Actomonas aquatica: one gene and its partner. The main gene of each other region encodes a partner of the protein of the gene in region 2 in a complex. Links are inferred from orthologs where the notes say so. Each region holds a gene or a part of one and is shown on either strand. Other genes may lie near its edges. The genes, in order: dnaN and K1X11_RS06255.

What was found.
Region 1: the proteins of K1X11_RS06255 (region 2) and dnaN are in contact, whole or in part, in a solved structure (PDB 1OK7), measured with the Escherichia coli proteins. The link is inferred for Actomonas aquatica from one-to-one orthologs.

The regions. Positions count from the first base shown.
Region 1 is NZ_CP139781.1:3,818,860-3,825,994, forward strand. The notes cover bases 248-3,114. They hold dnaN (DNA polymerase III subunit beta), read left to right. Parts: upstream 248-1,052; coding sequence 1,053-2,177; downstream 2,178-3,114. Other genes in these bases: pssA (CDP-diacylglycerol--serine O-phosphatidyltransferase), read left to right, coding at 248-804; K1X11_RS14845 (hypothetical protein), read left to right, coding at 2,251-3,114. Outside these bases: more of pssA, read left to right, coding at 1-247; more of K1X11_RS14845, read left to right, coding at 3,115-3,129; K1X11_RS14850 (hypothetical protein), read right to left, coding at 3,174-4,415; K1X11_RS14855 (GDSL-type esterase/lipase family protein), read right to left, coding at 4,605-5,681; K1X11_RS14860 (class I SAM-dependent RNA methyltransferase), read right to left, coding at 5,912-7,135. UniProt on the Escherichia coli protein: Confers DNA tethering and processivity to DNA polymerases and other proteins. Acts as a clamp, forming a ring around DNA (a reaction catalyzed by the clamp-loading complex) which diffuses in an ATP-independent manner freely and bidirectionally along dsDNA.
Region 2 is NZ_CP139781.1:1,610,375-1,617,566, forward strand. Bases 4,269-7,192 are described here. They hold K1X11_RS06255 (Y-family DNA polymerase), read right to left. Parts: upstream 6,369-7,192; coding sequence 5,169-6,368; downstream 4,269-5,168. Other genes in these bases: K1X11_RS06250 (DUF3179 domain-containing protein), read right to left, coding at 4,269-5,014; K1X11_RS06260 (hypothetical protein), read right to left, coding at 6,445-7,068; K1X11_RS06265 (DUF4252 domain-containing protein), read right to left, coding at 7,120-7,192. Outside these bases: K1X11_RS06225 (M14 family zinc carboxypeptidase), read right to left, coding at 1-129; K1X11_RS06230 (pyridoxal phosphate-dependent aminotransferase), read right to left, coding at 522-1,709; K1X11_RS06235 (hypothetical protein), read right to left, coding at 1,868-2,356; K1X11_RS06240 (inositol monophosphatase family protein), read right to left, coding at 2,542-3,354; K1X11_RS06245 (FmdB family transcriptional regulator), read right to left, coding at 3,441-4,016; more of K1X11_RS06250, read right to left, coding at 4,091-4,268. UniProt on the Escherichia coli protein: Poorly processive, error-prone DNA polymerase involved in translesion repair and untargeted mutagenesis. Copies undamaged DNA at stalled replication forks, which arise in vivo from mismatched or misaligned primer ends.

The DNA of each region.
Region 1 (7,135 bases), 2.2 Mb from region 2 along the record:
CTGCCCAACCTGATGACGGCCGGAAACCTGTTCTGTGGTTTCGTGGCCTGCATCAAGTGCGTCCAGGCGCACTATCTCATGCGTGGGTCCGACGTGATCACGCCGGGTGCGAGCGTGCTGTTTTCGGAGGCCGTGTGGCTGATCTTCGGGGCGATGGCGTTTGACGTGCTCGATGGGCGCCTGGCGCGCATGGGTGGCAAGGAGTCGCTCTTCGGCGGCGAGTTCGACTCGTTGGCCGACGTGATCTCGTTCGGCCTCACGCCGGCGTTGATGATGTTTTTCCTCATCCTGTCGCCGACCCAGGGTTATCCCATTTTCCAGAAGATCGGCTGGTGTTTCGGCTTCGTTTACCTGCTGTGTGCGGCGATCCGGCTGGCGCGATTTAACGTGATCACCCACCCGCTCATCATCCGCGACAAAAAGTCGGGCTCGAAGGATTTCGTCGGGCTGCCGGTGCCGGCGGCGGCGGGCACGGTGGCGGCGCTGGTGTTGTTTCTTCTCAACTTGGCCAAGCACGACCGTGAGCTGCAAATGTGGGCGCTGGCCTTGCCGCCGCTGCTGCTGTTGATCGCGGTGCTGATGGTGAGCACGATCCGCTACCCGAGCGGCAAGCAGATCGATATGCAGACGAAGACCCCGCTGGTGTCGCTGGTGCTGGTGGTGAGCGGGGCCGGCGCGATCGTGGCCTTCAAGGAAATCGGCATGCTGGTGCTGATGCTCGGCTACATCTTCTTCGGCCTGATCCGGGCCTTCCGCGAGCGCGGTCAGAAAACCACCCCGACGCCGGATGCGGAAAGCGTGTGAGTAACTTGGGCGTCGTTCACCAACAAGTTTTGGGGTGTTAAAAACCCCCGCTTTGTTCGCAATTGGCTCGCAGTTATTCACAGGTCGGCGGCGAGCTCGGTTTCAGAGGTAAAACGTGGGTTGGGAGCGCAGTTATTGGCCTTTTTCGGACGCATAATAAGACGACTCCAATTACTTATTGAATCAGGTATCTTTTGGGGTTTGTTAACTTCCGCGTTTCACGCCCTCGTGGACGCCAACCCCACGTCATGAAACTCAAGATCAACCGCGACCATTTCAGCAACGGCCTCGCCCAGGTTCTCAACGTCGTCGGCTCCAAGGCCACGATGCCCATCCTCAGCAACGTGCTGATCGAGGCCGAGGGGAACCACATCACGCTCACCACCACCAATCTCGATCTGGGCATCCGCTGTAAGATCAAGGCCGAGGTGAAGGAGGGCGGCGCGGTCACCCTGCCGGTGAAGCGTCTGGCCACCATCGTGCGCGAGTTGCCGAACCAGGACGTGAGTTTCGATTCCTCCGCCAACCACCAGGTGAAGCTCACCTCGGGCGGTTCCACCTTCCGCATCATGGGCATCGGCAAGGACGAGTTCCCGCCGCTGCCGGAGTTTGGCGACGACCGCACCTTCACCCTCGAGCAGAGCGAGCTCATCTCGATGCTCAAGAGCGTCGCTTACGCCCAGTCGAGCGACGAGACGCGCTACATCCTCAACGGCGTGTATTTCAACTTCCGCGACGGCAAACTCTCGCTGGTCGCCACCGACGGCCGCCGTCTCGCCCTCACCTCAAAGGAGATGGAAGTCCCCGAGGACGCGTCCGGCGCCATCATCCTGCCGGCCAAGACGGTCTCCGAGCTGCAGCGCATGCTCGACAAGGGCGCGAAGCTGAAGGTCTCGTTCAACGAACGCCGTGCGGCGTTCCAGATCCAGACCGACAAGGACAGCAGCGGCCTGATCGACTCCATCTACCTCTACTCGAAGGTCGTGGAGGGCAATTATCCCAATTATCAACAGGTTATTCCCAAGGAGACGCATCAGCGCATCAAGCTCGAGCGCGAGCTGCTCCAGCAGTGCATCCACCGTGCCGCCCTCGTCTGCTCGGAGAAGAGCAACTCGGTGAAGCTCAAGATGACCTCCAACCTGCTCGAGATCACGGCGCAGAGCCCGGATTTCGGCGAGGCGCACGAGTCGATGGCGATCGATTACAACGGTCCCGACCTCCAGGTGGCCTTCAACCCGCAGTTCCTGCTCGATCCGCTCAAGGCGCTGCAGAAGGACGAAGTGTTCTTCGAAGTGAAGGACGAGGTGAGCCCCGGCGTGTTCAAGACGCTCGAGAGCTTCATCTGCGTGATCATGCCGGTGCGCCTGAGCTGAGCAGCGCGCCACGGGTAACTTTTCGGGGCCGGGCGTCATCGCGTCCGGCCCTTCTTGTCTCCGCTCACGCTTCATGGATTTCACCTATCCGATCGTCATCGCCATGGTGGTGTCGCTGGTCCTGTTTCAGATCAACCAGCGCCGCTCCTCGCCCCTGTTGGCGATCTTCAATCGCTGGCTGCGCTGGCTGGTGTTTGGCTTCGGCGTGGCCAAGATCCTGGTCGATCTGGAGCTGAGCACGCGGCCCTACTGGGTTTTGGCGCTCACGGCCCTGTTGGTCTATTTCCTGATCGAGACGGTTTATCGTTGGCTGGAGATCAAGGCGCTCAGCCTGAGCCCGATCCCGCTGTTCCCGCGCTTTCACGTGAATTCCAGCGGCGAGGAGTGGCCCACCCAACCCCGACTGCTGAAAGTCCGGGATTGGCTGCGCAAACAGGGTTTCCACGCGGTCCAGTCGCTCAAGGCCGAGCTCGCGCCGGGTTTTGCGCTGCGCATGTCGGTTTATCAGGATTCGTCCAACAAGCTGCGGGTGCAGGTGCTCTTCCTACCGCAGCCGGGCGGCAACATCGTGATGTGCGCCAGCCTGGTGTCGGTGACGACCAACGGACTGCGCTACGTGACCGACAACCTCTACCTGCCCTTCGCGGGGTTTTATCCGGAGAACTGGCTGGTGGATCGGAGTCCGTGGCGGCGGACGCTGGCGGCGCTGGTGAAGCGCCACCGGGAGCGCTTGGAGGATGAGACCGATCCGCTCAGCGAGTGGGAGACCGAGCCGCTGGCCGATCTCAACGCCCAGCAACACGCCATGGAGCAGGTGAACACCGAGCTGGGGTTTCTTTTCCCGCATCACGAGCGCGAGGAGCACGGCAAGATGACCGTGGAGGCGCGCTACCGGGTGTGGAAGGAAGCGTGGTTCCTCAACTACTTCGGCCGCAGCGCGCGGTATGAGTGAGGGAACGGAGGGGTCGGGCTTTATGCCCGAAATCGTTTAAGCGCTCAGCGGAAGTAATCAGCGAGATTGATCGTCGCGGTGGAGTCGACCGCCTGGCCGTCTTCGAGGGCGGGCAGAAAAACGAGTTGGCGGAGGATGTGCTCGTGCTCGGGGCCGTAGAGTTGGCCGGAGCCGGCGAAGCCAGTGAAGTCGCCCTTGGCGTTGATGTTGACGAGGAGCGGTCGATCGAGGCTGCCGGGTCGGTCGAGTGCTTTGAGCTCGGGCGGAGCGAGTTCCCAGACGGGCGAGGCGGGCACGGTCTCACCGCGGTGGTTGGCCGTGTGGTCGAGCAGGAGGTATTGGCGGGCCTCGTCGGTGGTGAGTTGAAAGCGCTTTTCGGAGAGATTGGTGGCGAGCTCCTTGCCGTTGTTGAAAAGGTGGACCTTGAGCTCGAGGATCTCAAATCCGGGGGCGAGGCCCGTTTGCAAGAAGTTAACCTTCTTGGGTTTAGGGCCGACTTCCCCGATCGGTTTGTAGAAATTGATGTCTTCGATTTCGCCGTTGGGGTGGCGGATGCGGGCGAGCGCGACGCAGAATGCGTGGGCCATCGGGGTCGGGGTGGAGACGCGGAACTGGAGGCGCACGGAGTCGTGCGGATTCAGGATTTCCTGGGCCTGTTGTTCCTTGGCAGTGAAGTCTGGATCGGTGATGGCGTCGACGCGGGCGACTTCGTCCAAATGACCGCGGATCTGCGAGTTTACGCCGGCTTGCATGCGTTCGACGGCTTCTGGGGATGGCCCACCCTGCCCTCCTTGTGAGGGCAACGCGGCAATTCCCCGGGAAAGGTTGGCGGCCATCAGGGTGCCCTGGGAGAGCTGGTCCTGCTGGTAATTCATCATGTTGGTCTGGCGCCCCATCCACTTCTTCTGGGGGTCGCTGGCCGGTGAATACGTGGTCTCGTATTCGAGATCCGAAACGGTGGCGCTGAGGTCACTCACCTTGGGCACGAGTTTCCAACGGTAGCCGGTGGTGCGGTCAATTTCGTTGAGCTCGCCGGCGGCGGACTTCGCCAAGGTGGTCTCACCCACGATGTTGCGCACTTCGAGCATCTCGGTGCCCTGGGGCACAAAAAGATCGATGCCGACGAAGAGTTGGTGGGTGTGCTCGGGGGAGGCTTTGGACGTGACGACGCGAGGCTTGGGCTGGGCGACCAAGGGTGAGGTCGTGAGCGCCAGACAAACCAGTGCGGCGGAAACAGCGATGCGCAACGCGGGTCGCCGCTGGCGCGGAAACGTGGTTTGGGACATGAGCAGATGCAGGTGGGGTGGTTTAGGTCGGGAAAGGCGAAGCGGCGAATCTTGAGGGGGCAGAGATTTGGGGCCGCATCTCTGAGATGGCAGGTGCGCGGTAGTGTTCCCGATCCTTGGTCCGGCGCAACCGGGCCTTTCAGTTACTGTGCAGCAGCGGCGGAGCCGAGCGGCTGTGTGCGCTCAACCTCACCAGCCCGTGAGCTGGCGGGCGGTGGGCGCGATCTCGGTGGCGATTTGCTCCATCTGGAAAACCACCGGATGGGCGTTGAGTGGCGTGCCGGGCTGGTGTGACACCTCAACGACGGCGATGCGGTCGGAGTCGAAACCGAGGGCAGGCGCGGCGGTGGCGAGTTCGTGGAGCCAACGATAGAGGGTCGTTCGTTTTTCGGGATCGGAGCTGTCGGGATCGGCCGGATGAGGGTGCTGCATGGGGCTGCCACAGAGGATCACGGCGGCATCGGGGTGCAGGCGATGGAGGCGCGACAGCAGGTTGCGGTAGGTGGACTTGAAATGGGCCGCGTCGGGGACTCCGAGGTTGAAGTCGTTCTGGCCCAGCATGATGACGATCAGATCGGGCGTGTAGCGGCTGTGATCCCAGAGGTATTCGGGGTCGGCGGGCGTCTCGGGATGATCGGGCACGGCGCGCTCGAAGAAGGCCGGCGCGTTGGCCTGATCGGTGCGACCATCCCAGGTGCGGATGAGGCCACGACCGCCGTAAGCGACGATGTTGACCTCGGCGCCTAGGGAGCGCGCGAGGATCCAGCCCCAAGTGCGGGCGGCGTTGTTGGTGCGCGGCGTGGGGTCGGGCGTGGGCGGGAGCTGCTCGACGTAGTGGCCGGTGGTGATGGAGTCGCCGATCACCAGCACGCGACGGTCGCGAGGCGCCGGCGCGGCGAGGAGTTGGGTGGCAGTCGGATCAAACTCGAGTCCGCCAAAAGTCACGATGCCCTGCCATGCCTCGGTGCGGCGAACGAGCGACACGAGCCGACCGGACTCGGGAGCCGGTCCGGATGGCAGCGGGACAAGGTTGTCGCCCTCCTCCAGCTGCAGCACGGCGTCCGGGGCGCCATTGATGGAGAGGTTAAAGAAGCAGGTGTCGCTGTCGGCGTGCAGACGAATCGCGGGCGCCTCACCGGTGTAGGTGAAGCGCAGCTCGATGCCCGGAAAAGCCATGAGCAGACCGGAGCCATCGGCGGTAGGCGCGGTGCGGCCGATCACGGTGAGGGCCGGTGAAGTCGGCGGCAGAGTCTCGGCGTGCGACATGAGAGCGGAAGCGGTGAAGCAGAAGGAAAGACCCGCGGCGGAAAGCCAGCGAGACAGCGAACAACGAAGCATGCCGCTTCATCGCACGACGCCCAAAAGAGCGCAAAACCGGACTGCGGAAAACTGCAGTCACCAAATGGTTGCAGGTAGGCCGGGTTTTGCGCGCTGCCGGTCCTGCCCGTGCCGGCCGGCCGAGGCAAAATTCAAAGATATAAGATTGACCCCTTTGGCTAGGATTTCACCAACGTCACGACGCACTCGAGGTGGCGGGTTTGGGGGAAGAGGTCGAAGGGCTGGACGGCGGTGAGGCGGTAGCCGGCTGCCTTGAAATGGACCAGGTCGCGCATCTGGGTGGCGGGGTCACAACTCACGTAAACGACCGCCCGCGGGCCGTATTCAAAAAGCTGAGACAGGAAACTTTCATCGCAGCCTTTGCGCGGCGGATCGATGAGCACGACGGTGTCGGCCGGCGGCAGGTCCGTCTCGAGTCCGGCAAAGATGGCGGCGGCGTCGCCGGCCTGAAAGGTGGCGTTGGTCAGGCCGTTGGCCGCGGCGTTTTCCGTCGCGAACTGCACGCTGGTTTCGCTGATCTCGATGCCGCGCACTTTCTCAAAGGCGCTGGCGCAACTGAGCGCGAAGAGGCCGCTGCCACAGTAGGCGTCCACCATGTAGCGCGCGCCGGTCGCCGCCGCCTGGTCGCGGGCGTAGCCGGTGAAAGCGGGCAGGATGAAGGGGTTGTTCTGGAAAAAGTCGCGGGCAAGGAAGTGTAGTTTCAGGGCTCCGACTTGTTCGTGAATGATGGCGTCGTGGGAGGTGACGACCCCTTCGGTGGCGTGGCGCAGGAGGAGGGTGGCGCCTTTTTTGTAGGCACCGGCAGCGAGGTTGGCGCGGACTTCGGACCGGATCTGCGGCAGGTGCGCGTTGATCGCGTCGGTTGCGATGAGGCACTCCGGCACGTCGATGATGTGGTTGCGGGTGCCTTGGCGGAGGAAGCCGATGGGTTGCGCCGACGCGTCGTCGCCGTCGCGCGGGAGGTTGAAGTGCGGGGTGATCTTGGAACGGTAGCCGAATTTTTCGGGCGAGCCGATGACGGGGTTCACCGGATGCGTGAGGCCGGCCATGTGTTCGAGCAGTTCCTCGACCTGCTGGCGCTTCCAGACGAGCTGGGCGTCGTAGTTGAGATGTTGATACTGGCAGCCACCGCATTCACCAAAGAGCGGACAGCGCGGGGTGACGCGGTCGGGTGACGGGGTGAGGACTTCGATCAGATCGGCTTCGGAGAAATTCTTCTGGTTGCGGAAAACGCGGGCGCGGACGCGTTCGCCCGGCAGGCTGAAGGGGACCATGACCACCCACGTGGATTTTGGATTCTCGATTTCGGATTCTTGATTGGCCGGCTGGTCGCTGGTCGCTGATTGCTGATCGCTGGCGAGTTCCACGCGGCCGAGGCCTAC
Region 2 (7,192 bases):
GCGGAAGTCGAAGGGCGTCTCCGCCACCGGCAGATACGGCGTGGGCTCCTGCGCCCCCAGGCTGACGGTCAGCGCGACCAGCGCGCCCACCCACTTACAACGAGACCAGGAAAATAGCGTAGCGATCATGTGGCGGAAATCCGAGCGACGGAACCAGCAAGCAAGGTTCCGCCACCCCACTCCCGCAACGCCTTTCCCTGCGCGTCACCGGGTCCGACCACATTTTTCAAAACGCGCTCAAATCTGCTGAGCCGTTTTGCCGATCCCTTGCGCATGACTTCCCGAACGAGCGCATCTTTTCCCGCTTCCACGCCCCTCGGGTGTGGGTTGACGACCCCGCCCCGTCCGGCTCCGGCCGGGCGGGGCCCCGTTCCTTTGCTCCCGTCTCCTAATCCACCATAACGGAGCCCCCGGCCCCGGGACCGTCACGTCCCGGGGCCATCCGGGATGGCGTCCGCTCAAAAAAAATCGCCCAACGCCGGGAGCGTTGAGCGATTCAAAAAAACGGGGTCGTCGCGGGATCAGAGCGAACCGCAGAAGCGGGCCAGACGATCCAAGCCCTTTTGCAGGGTCTCGTCCGAAGTCGCGTAACTGATGCGCAGGAACCCTTCGGTGCCAAACGCACTGCCCGGCACGGCGGCAACCTTTTCGCTCTCCAGCAAACGCGAGCAGAACTCCATGTCGGGCACGCCAAAACTGGAGACGTTCGGGAAAAGGTAGAACGCGCCCTGAGCGAGCTGACAGTCGATACCGGAGATGGCGTTGAGTCCGGCGTGGACCAGTTTACGTCGACGGTCGAAGGCCACCAGCATCTCATCGAGCGCCGCCTTCGTTTTGTCCCACTCGGTATACGCCGCGAGCGCGCCCCACTGGGCGAAGGTGGTGGCATTGGACGTCATTTGGCTCTGCAGATCGGCGATCGCGGTGGCGATCGGCGTCGGCGCGACAATCGTGCCCAAGCGCCAACCCGTCATCGAAAAGGTTTTGGCGAAGCCGGAGACGATGATGGTGCGCTCCCGCGCTTCGGCCGAAAACGACGCCGGCGAAACATGCGTGACGCCATCGTAGAGCAGGTGCTCATAGATTTCGTCCGACATGATGTAGAGGTTGTGCTTCACCGCGACGGCCGTGATGGCCTCCAACTCCTCACGGGTGTAAACTGCACCAGACGGATTGGAGGGTGAATTGAGAATGATCAGTTTGCTCTTCGGCGTGATCGCCGCTTCGACCATGTCCGGCGTGAGCTTAAAGCCGGTCGCATCGGTCGCCACGACCACCTTGGGCGTCGCCCCCGCCAGCTTCACCATCTCGGGATAACTCACCCAAAACGGCGCCGGCACGATCACCTCGTCACCCGGCGAGCACAGCGCGAGGATCGTAAGGTAACAGGAGAACTTGCCACCCGGACTCACGACCACTTGAGCCGGCTTCGTCTCCAGGCCGTAGACGTCGGCGTATTTCGCGGCCAACGCCTCGCGCAGCGGCGGGATGCCGGGGGTCGGGGCGTATTTGGTTTTACCATCCCGCAGCGCCTGCGCCGCGGCCTCCTTGATGTGATCAGGGGTGTCGAAGTCGGGCTCACCGGCGGCGAACCCACAGACGTCTTCACCGGCTGCTTTCAGGGCCTTGGCCTTGGCGTCGACAGCAAGCGTCGGCGACGGCGAGACATTCAGGGCCCAGGTGGATAATGGGGAGGGGGCTTGGCTCATGGTCAAAACGGGACGGAACGCTTGGTCGCGTTCGTCAAATAATCAAGTTCATCGGGAATGCGCGCCGCCAGTCTGAGCGACCGGATCGGTCGCGCGCAAAAAAGAAGCCCCCACCAGCGGTGAGGGCTCGCAAATCTGTGCGGAAGCTAACCCGCGACTTAGCGGGACTTCTTGCCCTTCTTGGCGGCTTTCTTGGCCGGAGCAGCTTTTTTGGCCGGAGCCTTTTTCACCGCGGCTTTCTTGGCCGGCGCTTTTTTAGCGGGAGCCTTTTTCGCCGGAGCGGGCTTGGCAGCGGCCTTCTTGGCGGTCGCCTTCTTCTTGCCCTTGGCCACGGTGGGCTTGGCCGGTTTGGTCACCGCGAGGTCGTCGAGTGCCGCGCGCAGGAGCTCACCCACGCTGACCTTCTTTTTCTTCGAGGTGCGGGTCAGCACCGTCTTCATGTCGCCCGGCAGGCGGACCGAAATCTGACGATGCTCTTCACGAGTGCTCTCGTAACGATCAAAGTTGTAGGAAGCGAGAGCGAGGCGAACCACTTCACTGGTGGACGCGAGACCCATCTTGGACTGGGCGGACGTGATCTTGCTGATCAACGAAACCGGCAGGTCAAAGGTGAGCGGGGAAGCGGGGCTGGGAGCTTTTTTTGCCATGGCAGAGTGACGTTCAACCGGAGAACAGGAGAAGAGAGTGCTCAAGGCAATCCACGGGACCGCCCACCAAGCAATGCTAAACTGCCGTCATTGCCCGGTTTGAGCCATTCTCCGACCACAATTACGCTGTATTGACGCTTTCCCTACCCTGCCCGACCGCGTCGAGTCGCGCGATCGCGCCCGCATTAGGAGAGCGCAGCCACCAATTCACACCGCGTCGATTCACTTCCGCCCACATAAAACGTGCGCGGCATTTCGAGGTCGAAACGTCGTAACGGCAGCGGCGAATTCGCGATGAACGTCACGTCTCCTCCCGCACCGCGCACCATCGCGATGCCTGCCGCGATATCCCACAACTTCACGTTGTGATCGACCACGCCGTCGAACAGGCCGGCGGCCACGTAAGCCAAGTGCAACGCACTGCTGCCGAGCGCCCGAATCTTGTAACGGCTGACCAGCGCTTCGCCGTGGCCGGGAAATTCTCCCTGCGCATGCGGGCTGTGGAAACCGATCACCGACTTCGATCCCAACGGTCCCGGACGCACCCGCACAGCCTCTGCGCCATCCCACATGCCGATCCCTGGCCCGCCATGCATCAGCACGCGCCGGGCGGCGTCATAGATTACCCCATACACCGGCTCGCCATGTTCCAGCAGGGCCAACGAGATCGCACACTGCGCCAGGCCGGTGGCAAAGTTGTTGGTGCCGTCGATCGGATCCAGCACCCAAGTGAAACGACTGTCAGCCTCCAACACCCGATCGGTGAGCAACTCCTCGCTGAACCCACGGTCCTCCGGATGGGCCTCCGCCACCGCCGCCAGAATCGCGCGCGAAATCGCATGGTCGATCGCCGTCACCCGACTGCCGTCCGCCTTCCATTGGCTGCTGACCTGCCCCAGATTTTCGTGCAGGCAGTCAACCTGACCGAGCACCACCGTCTTGGCGGTGGCGATACGTCGTTGCAGATCAGAATCGGTGGCAGTCGTGGCTTCGGACATGTTTGTGTTCAACATGCGACAAGCCCCGGACACATGGCATCAAAAAAGTCCCCGCGACGACGAAGCGTAACGCGGGGACTAGAAAATCACTCGTAATCGTAGAGCTGCGGATCGCGGCGCGGCGGCCGCAGGCGACTGCGGAAGCGGTGCCGCTTTTCCTTGGGCTCGGGGGCGCCTCCTTCCGGCCCGCCTCCCATGCCGCCCATGCCCATGGGATCGCCGTAGGGATCCATGCCGTCGCCGCCGGACTCATCGCCCATCATGTCTTCGAGCGAATCGGGATCGGCCCCCTCCTCCAACTTGCGCACGACTTCTTCCATTTCACCATCGAGCTTTTCGCCGGTGAGTTCGGACATGCGGCGCATCATGCGCCCCATCGCCTTGGGGTCGTTTTCGTCGACGTTGGCAAACTCACTTTCCATCGCCGCCATCGCGGCCTCCATGCGCGGATCGTCCGGATCGCCGCCTGCTCCTCCCCCGACGTCCGGCGGCGGCTCGTCGCTGCTGCCGCCCTTGGTGATGGCGAAACCCGAGACCATCTTGCTCATCTTAAACTTCGGGTTGTCGGGGCATTTGGGCACCGTCTGACCTTGGGCCAGCGACTTGGCGTAGAACTGGTAGACGGTGTTATTGTCGGGACAGTAATACTCGTAAATAGGCATGACGAAGGGACAAAAAAGAGGAGCACCACTGCACTCCTCTCCTTCGGCTTGGCAAGCTCGCAGCGAAGCTCCGATCAGCGCAGCGGAATCCAGACGGAGGTGTCGGCGTGAAACGCCTGCCAGGCGAACCAGAAGCAGGAAATGACCGGCAAGTTCTCGCGCGTCGTCATATCCTGCACCAGCACGTCCCCCGTATCGGCGTTGTAGGTTACTTTGATCGTCTGAGCGCCGATCGCATCGTAGAGTTGTCCCTTCTCCTGCAGCTTCGCCAGCGGCCAGCAACGTTGCGCGTCCTCGCCCACGTATCCCACCACTCGCTCCTTGGTGCTAAACTCGTTACGGTTTACATCGAAGGGAAAGATCGTCGCGCGATCGAACGCGTAGTCGCCGTAGGGCCAGTCACCAAGGTAATCCACCGCAAAGCCTGTCTCGCGGGTCAGCACTTTGCCGGCCGGAAAAGCCTGCTTCCAAGCAGCCCAGGACATGCGTCGCACCGGAAGGAGTTCCAACGCCGTTTCGTTGGCCTCGCCCGCGATCGACGCCATCCCCATCTGCGACCACAGGCTCTCCGTCGCATGGTCATACATCAGCAGGCAACTGTTATAGAGCACGCCCGACACCCCGAAAGTCCGCGTCGAACCGTCGGGATTGTTGCCCGGCGCGAACGCGATGCCCGAACCGCTCAACGCACTGTAGGTGATCGCCACCGGGATGTCGCCGAACTGGTCATTCACCACCTCGTGCCATACCAGAATGCGCAGCGGATAGGCTCGGGTCTCCTCCCCCATCGTGATGCTCAAAACCTCATCGGTATCCGCCAGCCAATCACCCGCCGTGAGGTCACCCCACTGCGGTTCCATGATCGCCTGAATACTGTCTTTGGCGGGAGCCGCACGCACCAGGTGCGTCGCCGGCACCGAACGTTCATCAATGTTAAAACCGTTGATGGTGGCCGCGACCAACGGGTTCAGGAGGGCCGAGGCGCCGAGAAACACCACGAGTGCAAGTGGGCGTCTCCAAGCGCTTACGGCTGCGAAGAGAGCTGGGTAATTCGCAGTAAGCATCGGGTAGGGTCGTGCGTGCAATGTCCGACGACGGTGCCACGTTGGCGACAGAAATTTTACTTATTCCCAGTATTCGAATTACGAACACCTACGGACGCCGCGGCGAGCCGATCCCCCGCCGCCGTCCCGCCCCCGGCGCTTCCAACTGATGCCCGTGCAGCACATTGGCTCCGCCGGCAGCATTCAGTCGGTCAAGATAGCCCGCCAATCGGCGCCGCCGTTCGTCAGTCTCGCCGAAGATGTCGAGCTGTCGGGCACCGTCCTCCACCCCCGACACTTTGATGCTGATTAACCGAAGCGGTCGCCGCTGCGTCCAGGCCTGTTTCACCAACTTGGGAATCAGCGCATAAAACGCCGTCTCAAGATCCGACGCCTCCGGCAGGCTCCGCCCGACTGACTCCTGGGTAAAATCCGGGTATCGCACCAGCAGCGTGAGCGTGCGCACGCGCTTCCCGTCTGCCCGCACCTTGGGGAGCAACGAGTCCACCATCCCTTTGGCGATAGCCTCGATCGCCGCGACGTCGCGGATGTCCTCCCCAAAGGTCTCCTGCTGCGAATAGCTCTTGGCCTCGCCTCGCTCCGGGTTCACTGGCCGATCATCCTCGCCCCGACACCGCGCCAGCCATTCCCGCCAGTCCCGCCCAAACAACGACGCCAGTTCGGCCTCCCCGCGATCCACCACGTCACCGATCCGATGCACGCCGCGGTTCGCCAAACGTTCCTGCGTCTTCTGGCCGATCCCGGGCAACACCCCAATATCAAGCGGCGCCATAAACGCCGCTTCCCCACCCCGTGGCACCACCACGAACCCACGCGGCTTGCGCAGCTTGCTCGCCACCTGAGCCACGAGCCGATTGGCCGCGATGCCCATCGAAACCGGAATCTGCAACACGTCCCAAATCCGCCGCTGCAACTGCCGCGTGCGCGCCTCCACCGCCGCATCATCGGCCAAACCACAGGGCCCCAGATCCAGATACCCCTCGTCGATCGAGTTGCGCTGCACCAGCGGCGTCACCTCCTCACACAGGTCAAACATGCGCCGCGACACCCCGGCGTAGTCGCCTTCATGCGGTAACAAAATCAAATCCGGACACGCCCGCAGCGCCCGCTGTGTCGGCATCGGCGTGTAAACCCCGGCCGCCCGCGCCTCATAACTGGCCGAAGAAATGATGCCCCGACTCCGCCCGCCCACCGCGACCTTTTTACCCCGCAACTCCGGCCGCAGCGCCAGCTCGACCGAAACAAAAAACGCATCGGCATCGAGGTGGACAATGGCAGCGGGTTTCACCGCTCCACGCAACGAGCGGTGCCCGCCGCTGGCAAGCACCGCCCCGCAAATCCTCCCGCCGCATCGTGTCGTGCGCTCAGAACCGCTCTGCCGCGGCCGCTTCGCGCCACTCGCGGGAATGCTCCCGGGCGATCGCCTGCAACGGCTCGGTGCGGCCATTGGCCGAGACCACCACCAGCTCATCGTCACTGCAGACCACCAGACAGAGCTCCAACGCGTCCGGATCCGCCGCCGCTTCGGGCGAGAAAACCATCACCACGTCGTCACCATCGCGCACCGCGACCACCCGATGCCAGCCGTCTTCCCGCATGTTGGCCGCAGTGACTTCCATCATCGCGATGCGTTCGTTCAGCGAGGGGGCCGAGTCCAGTTGATAGACGCCCACACTCGCACTGTGCACCGCTTCCATGGCCCGCAGGGCTTCCGGCGGCACGTCGTCCACAAAACCGGCCACAAACCGCACCAACCCGATCGCCCCCGGACCGACCGAGAACTGCACCGTGGTGGTCGCATCGCCCTTCACCACGCGGTGAATGGCCGAGCGCAGTTCACCGGCTTCCCGACTCAGGCGGAACATGCTCGCGGCCTCCACCACCGCCACGACGGTCATCGCCGCCAGCATCACGAACAACCAATGCAACCAACGGAAACCGCGGCGCGCCGGGCGGGAGGAGGTGGAGGGAGAAGCGGACGTAGTCATCGTATGGATACGTTAAAGGTTGGGACAGGCGGGAGCAGCGATCAGCCGATTTCAGGCCGACTTGCCGTGCGCTTCCTTGAGCTTGAGCTCGCGCAGCGGCTTGATGTCGAGGGAGTCGCCGAGC